Linked DNA regions of Fodinicurvata sp. EGI_FJ10296. The protein of the gene in region 1 interacts with the protein of each later gene in a pairwise test. Links are inferred from orthologs where the notes say so. Each region holds a gene or a part of one and is shown in the gene's direction. Other genes may lie near its edges. The genes, in order: ABZ728_RS19400 and ABZ728_RS13900.

What was found.
Region 2: the proteins of ABZ728_RS19400 (region 1) and ABZ728_RS13900 interact in binary tests that used the Escherichia coli proteins (3 or more experiments, as listed by UniProt). The link is inferred for Fodinicurvata sp. EGI_FJ10296 from one-to-one orthologs.

Annotation. Positions count from the first base shown.
Region 1 is NZ_JBFCVL010000009.1:174,879-177,928, reverse strand. Bases 199-2,928 are described here. They hold ABZ728_RS19400 (sulfurtransferase TusA family protein), read left to right. Parts: upstream 199-1,308; coding sequence 1,309-1,548; downstream 1,549-2,928. Other genes in these bases: ABZ728_RS19385 (polyprenyl synthetase family protein), read left to right, coding at 2,928-2,928; ABZ728_RS19390 (exodeoxyribonuclease VII small subunit), read left to right, coding at 2,677-2,928; ABZ728_RS19395 (histone deacetylase family protein), read left to right, coding at 1,606-2,535; ABZ728_RS19405 (metalloregulator ArsR/SmtB family transcription factor), read right to left, coding at 634-1,044; ABZ728_RS19410 (DUF423 domain-containing protein), read left to right, coding at 263-751. In the rest of the region: ABZ728_RS19415 (carbonic anhydrase), read right to left, coding at 1-113; more of ABZ728_RS19390, read left to right, coding at 2,929-2,931; more of ABZ728_RS19385, read left to right, coding at 2,929-3,050. UniProt on the Escherichia coli protein: Sulfur carrier protein involved in sulfur trafficking in the cell. Part of a sulfur-relay system required for 2-thiolation during synthesis of 2-thiouridine of the modified wobble base 5-methylaminomethyl-2-thiouridine (mnm(5)s(2)U) in tRNA.
Region 2 is NZ_JBFCVL010000006.1:26,924-30,078, forward strand. What follows is about bases 126-2,960. They hold ABZ728_RS13900 (aminotransferase class V-fold PLP-dependent enzyme), read left to right. Parts: upstream 126-889; coding sequence 890-2,032; downstream 2,033-2,960. Other genes in these bases: cysE (serine O-acetyltransferase), read left to right, coding at 126-333; ABZ728_RS13895 (Rrf2 family transcriptional regulator), read left to right, coding at 330-857; ABZ728_RS13905 (ferredoxin family 2Fe-2S iron-sulfur cluster binding protein), read left to right, coding at 2,096-2,425; sufB (Fe-S cluster assembly protein SufB), read left to right, coding at 2,717-2,960. In the rest of the region: more of cysE, read left to right, coding at 1-125; more of sufB, read left to right, coding at 2,961-3,155. UniProt on the Escherichia coli protein: Master enzyme that delivers sulfur to a number of partners involved in Fe-S cluster assembly, tRNA modification or cofactor biosynthesis. Catalyzes the removal of elemental sulfur from cysteine to produce alanine.

The DNA of each region.
Region 1 (3,050 bases):
AAGTAATCCGGTGTCTGTTGCCGGGCGAGCCTGGCAAAGAAATCGGGATCCTGTTCAGTTTTGCGTGCCGACCATTCCCGGTTTCGCGACAAAAGGTCTTCCAAGGCCGTCATGGTTCTGCACCCTCTCGGAAACGATTCACTGCTGCGATTCTCTGATGCGACAAATTGATGCCGGGCGCGGCACCGCTACAGGCCGGATGCTATGAGCGTCAAAGCCAAATGCAAATCCTTATCGATACCGGACGGCGGATGGTGCGGAAATGGGGACAAAAATGGGTACGACCGTCGCCGCCGGCACCGTAATGGCGGCAATCAACGGACTGCTGGCCGTCGCCATGGGCGCCATCGGCGCCCATGGCGGATCGGGCGAACACTCCGCCACGTCAATCACAACAGGCAGCACATTTCAGCTGGCTCATGCCGGTGCGCTGGTCGGACTCGCGGCGCTGGCCGACCGGACTCCGTCCATTGGACGAGGCCGCGTGCTGCTATCGGGGGCTGTCTGGCTGATCGGCCCGGGCGCCGCCGTATTCGCCGTCGCTCTGTATGCTTCGGCGTTCGGCACGGCCGTCGCCGGTGCCGCCCCGTTCGGCGGACTGGCCATGATTGCGGGTTGGTGCCTGTTGCTGGCCTATGGCGTTCGATCCATTGCCGTGCCGGCCAAAAGCTCGCGCCCATCGGTCCGATCAACGTGGCGATCGACCGGCGAACGACGACCTCCCGATTCCGGAACCGGTTCGGGGCCATAGCCGTCTTCGAAAAGCGACTCCAGCGCTTTCATGACCGTGACCGCCGCATCCCCCTTCAATCCGTAGAATACCGTCTGAGCGCAACGGCGGGTCGCAACCAGTCCATCCTCGCGCAGGCGCGCCAGATGCTGGGACAGGGCCGACTGACTCAACCCGACCAACGGCTCCAATTCGCCAACCGCGTGCTCCCCGCGAGAGAGATGACAAAGGATGCGGAGTCGTCGCTCATTGCCGATCGCCTTCAGGAGCGTCGACGCGTGGCCGGCGTTTTCGCACAATTCCTGGAATGGCACGTTTTGACCCTGGCGCGGCACATCCTGAAATGGCTGCATCGGTCCCATCCGGTTTCCCCGCTGCTGTACGTCCGCACACGACCCGTTGCTTGCCCGGCTCGCTCACGGCTCAATGTGATACGGCTTCGTATATGAACAACAGTGTCGGCGCGAAGTTCCTTCACTGCTTGCATTTTTCTTTGCGCCGCTTCGCCCTATTATCCATTAAGATCGCAGCACTGCTGTTTTGCCGGTCGGCACCATTGACAACGAGTCGTAAATCGCATGTCGCAGCACCGCCTCGATGCCCGGGGACTGAAATGCCCGCTGCCCGTCCTGAAGGCACGGCGGGCCCTTGAATCCGCCCAGCCCGGCGACCGGCTGCTGGTGACCGCGAGCGATCCGGCAGCCAGACGGGATTTCCCGGAATTCTGCGACGCCGCCGGCCATCGGCTCGACTCTATGGACACAGCCACCGATGGCACCATCACACTCAGTATCGTAAAGGGCTCGAAAGGCTCCTGACGCGATGCTCCCGCGATCGATGTCAGCGAAACAGGTCACGAACACAACAGGTTGGTAATGCAGACGGCTTTATTTCAGCATCAAAGCTTCCTCGGTCACGATACCGGCGCCGGCCATCCGGAACGGCCGGAACGGATGACGGCGGTTCACCGCGTGCTGGAGGACGAGGCCTTTGCCTTGCTCGAACGGATCGAGGCGCCCGCCGGAACCGAAGACCAGATACTCGGCGTCCACGCGGCACACCATCTGCAGCGGGTTCAGGCGGCGATGCCGGAATCGGGGCTTGCGATGATCACCGGCGACACCGTTGCCTGCCCGACAACACTCACCTCCGCACTGCATGCCGTCGGCGCCGCCTGCGCCGCCGTGGACGGCGTCGCGGCCGGAACCCTGCGCAACGCGTTCTGCGCCGTTCGTCCGCCCGGTCACCATGCCGAAAGCGACCGGGCAATGGGGTTCTGCTTTTTCAACAATGCCGCAATCGCGGCGCATCATGCCGTCCATCACCATGGCATGGAGCGGGTGGCGGTCCTGGATTTCGACGTTCACCACGGGAACGGAACACAGGAAATTTTCTGGAAACGCCCGGATCTGTTCTACGGCTCGACCCATCAAGAGCACATCTTTCCCGGCACCGGCCGCGCCGACGAGCGGGGCGACCACAATACCATCGTCAATGCACCACTGCCTATGGGCTCCAACGGTGCTGCGATGCTGGCCGCCTTCGACGAGCGCATCCTGCCGGCGCTTCGGACGTTCCATCCGGAATTGATCATCATTTCGGCCGGATTCGACGCACATCGGCTCGACCCGTTGGCAGGGCTCGCATGGACCGAAGACGACTACGAGGCCGTCACGCGGCGGATCATGACGGCGGCCGATGAACTTTGCGGCAGCCGCCTGGTTTCGGTCCTGGAAGGGGGCTATCATCTCGACGCCCTTGCCCACAGCGTCGCCCGGCATTTGCGCCTTCTGATGGAGGCATGATCCCGCGGCGCGGCAGTGTTAACGTCGCACCGCTTGCTACGACCGCGTGCCTTGCCTAGAGTGTGGCCGGACCGCAGCCGCCGGATGGCCGGCGGGCTGCGATGATGTTCAGGAACGTCGCTTTTTTCGTCGGGAGTATCCATGGCCGGGCAATCCACTCAGCCGCCAAAGATCGACAAGATGAGTTTCGAAGACGCCCTGGCCGAATTGGAAGCCATCGTGCGCCGACTCGAAAGTGGAGAGGTGAAGCTCGACGACGCGATCGCCGCTTACGAGCGCGGCGCATCGTTGCGTGCCCATTGCGAAGCCAAACTGCGGGAAGCACAGGCCAAGGTCGAGAAAATCACGCGCGACTCCGACGGTACCGTCACGGCCGAAAGCGCCGACATCCAATGACATCAAACCATACCCCGAAGGCCGGCGACGAGGTCCAGAGCCTGATGGCCGACGCTGCCGAACAGGTGGAAGTCGTCCTCAATCGCCTGTTGCCCCGGCTGCGCGGCCCCGAAGCACGC
Region 2 (3,155 bases), on another replicon or contig:
GTCCCCGAGGGCTATACGGCCGTCGGCGTGCCGGCCCGAATGCTGCGCCCCGAACGGCAGAGCAGGGGCGACGCAGCCGAATCGTTCTTGCCCTATGGAACGCCGTGCCGCGACATTCCCGATCCGGTCGCCCGAACGATTTGCACGCTGCGGGACGAAGTGAATGCGTTGCGCTCACGGCTCGACAGGCTGGAGGGTGACAGCACAAAGGGCGGCGCGGGGGCCGCGACCGGTACAAGCTCCGGAGATGGAGTCGCAGACGAAAGCATGCCGCCGCCGGAGGTCCAGGCGGACGAAGTGCCGGTCAGGCGATTCACAGGAACAGGTCAATGAAACTCAGTACCAAGGGACGCTATGCCGTCATGGCGATGGTCGACCTCGCGAGAAGCGGGCGCGATCATCCGGTGGCCCTCGCGGACATTGCCCAGCGTCAGGAGATTTCCCTGTCCTATCTGGAGCAATTGTTCGCCAAATTGCGCCGGGGCGGGTTGGTGCGCAGCGTGCGGGGACCGGGTGGCGGATATCTGATCGGCCGCGAACCCGATCGGTTGCGGATATCGGATATCATCGTTGCCGTGGACGAACCGATCAGGGCAACCCGGTGTTCTCCCAGCAGTTCGGCCGGTTGCCACTCGGATAAATCCCGGTGCCTCACTCACGATTTGTGGGAGGAGCTGGGCACGCAGATTCATCTGTTCCTGTCGTCGGTGACGCTCGAAGATGTCCTGAGTCGCCGCGTTCTCGGCGCCAGCCGGGTTTTCTCGCTGTCAGGCCTGGCGGTGAGCGAGCCTGAGCGCGACTCCGGATCCGACCCGGGACCCGAGATGACCGAGCCGAAAAAGGTCGCGGTTCAGTAAGCTGCTTCAATGCTGCGGGATTCACGCCGAAGATGACTGTTCGACCGCCGCCGATCTATCTCGATCATAATGCGACCACCCCGATTCGCCCGGAAGCCCGCGCTGCACTGGTGGCCGCGCTCGACACCGGCGGCAATCCTTCCAGCGTCCACGGTGTCGGCCGCGGCGCGCGCGCGACGGTCGAGCGCTGCCGACGCCGCGTCGCCGGCGTGTTCGATGTGGCGGCGGACCGGGTCACATTCGTTTCCGGAGCAACAGAAGGCAATGCGCTGGCCCTTGCCGGCGCAAAGACGGTGCTGGCCGGGGCGACCGAGCATGACAGCGTCGCCGCCTGGGCGCATGAAACCCTGCCGGTTTCCGCCGCGGGAACGATCGACATCGATAGGCTGGCGGCAAGACTTGCGACAATGACGGATCCGGGAGCGGTCGTGGTTTCGGCGATGGCCGTCAACAACGAGACCGGCGTGATCAACCCGATCGGCGAGATTGCCGCCCTTTGCCGCGAAGCGGGCGTCCGTCTGCACTGCGATGCCGCACAGGCGGTCGGTCGACTGGATTTGGCCGGTGCCGTCGCGGGTGCGGATATCGTCACGCTGTCGGGCCACAAATTCGGCGGGCCGCCGGGCATCGGTGTGGTCGTCGTCCCCGGCGGGCCGGTGCCAGCGGCAAGGATGCGCGGCGGCGGACAGGAAGGCGGCCGTCGGCCGGGCACGGAGAACCTGCCTGCGATTGCCGGATTCCACGCCGGGTTCGACGCAGCATTGGCGGCATTCGAAGCCGGTGACGCAGAGCGGCTGGGGGTACTGCGGGACCGCGCCGTGTCGGCAATCAGGTCGGCGGTGCCCGAGGCGATCGTGGCGGGTGAAGGGGCAAGCGGGGTCGGAAATACCTTGTGCGTTTCCATGCCGGGGGTTAAGGCCGAAACGCAGGTGATGGCCTTCGATCTCGAAGGGGTCGCCCTCAGCGCAGGGTCCGCCTGCTCATCCGGAAAGGTCAGGACGAGTCCCGTGCTGCTTGCCATGGGCTTCGATGCCGACACGGCCGGGACATTCATCCGGGTCAGTCTCGGCTGGACTACGACAGAGGCCGACATCGATCGGCTGGTCGATGTCTGGCGGCGGCTTCATGCACGCCTCGCGCCCGGAGAAAACGGGGTTGTCCGCGGCGCCGCCTGAAACCGCAGCAGGCAGAAAATCCCGCGCCGATAATCGAAAATTCGTCATGAGTCTGGAAACAGGATGCCCAAGATAGTATTCATCGAGCCCTCGGGCGAGGCGCGAGAGGTTGACGCACCGGTCGGGCTTTCGGTGCTGGAAATTGCGCAACAGAACGATATCGATATCGAGGGCGCCTGTGAGGGGTCGCTCGCCTGTTCCACATGCCATGTCATCGTCGACCCGGCCTGGAGCGCTCGCCTGGAGCCGATCCAGGACGACGAGGAAGACATGCTGGACCTGGCCTTTGGCGTGACGCGGACGTCGCGGCTCGGCTGCCAGATCATCATGACGGAAGGGCTGGACGGGCTGAGGCTGACGCTGCCGTCGGCGACCATCAACATGATGGGCTAGCGGCAGGGTCGGTAATCGCGTCAATCGGGTTTTTTTACCGAGCGGGCTATGCTATACCCCAGTGTGTTGGTCGGGTAATCAGGTTCAGCGACCGGCTGACTGGCGGTCTTTCCGTCCCGCCGATATACAGACGGAAGATGAATGAATATCCGGAATGCCTGACATTCCGGGCTTGGTGACGCGGCACAGTCTGGCAACCCTTGCCGTTGTGCCTTGGATGCATTACTTGACTGGTGCGATAGGGAATTCGGGGCAGCAGCCCCGACGACACGCCGGAGATGAGGAGCGGGTATGGCTGCGGTCACGGAAACGATCGAACAAGTGGAATCGGTAACCAATAATAAGTACAAATACGGTTTTTCCACTGATATCGAAATGGATCTCGCGCCCAAGGGGCTCAGCGAGGATATTGTCCGTTTGATTTCCGCGAAGAAGCACGAGCCCGATTGGCTGCTCGAATTGCGGTTGAAGGCATATCGGACATGGCTGGAAATGCCCGAGCCGGATTGGTCAAAGGTCAGGTTTCCGCCCATCGACTATCAGGACGCGTACTATTACGCCGCGCCGAAGAAAGCCGATGATGGGCCGGAGACACTGGAAGACGTCGACCCGAAGCTTCGCGAGACCTACGAGAAGCTCGGTATTCCGCTGGCCGAGCAGGAATTGCTGGCCGGCGTGAAGAACCGGCAGGTGGCGGTGGATGCCGTTTTTGACAGCGTGTCCGTCGCGA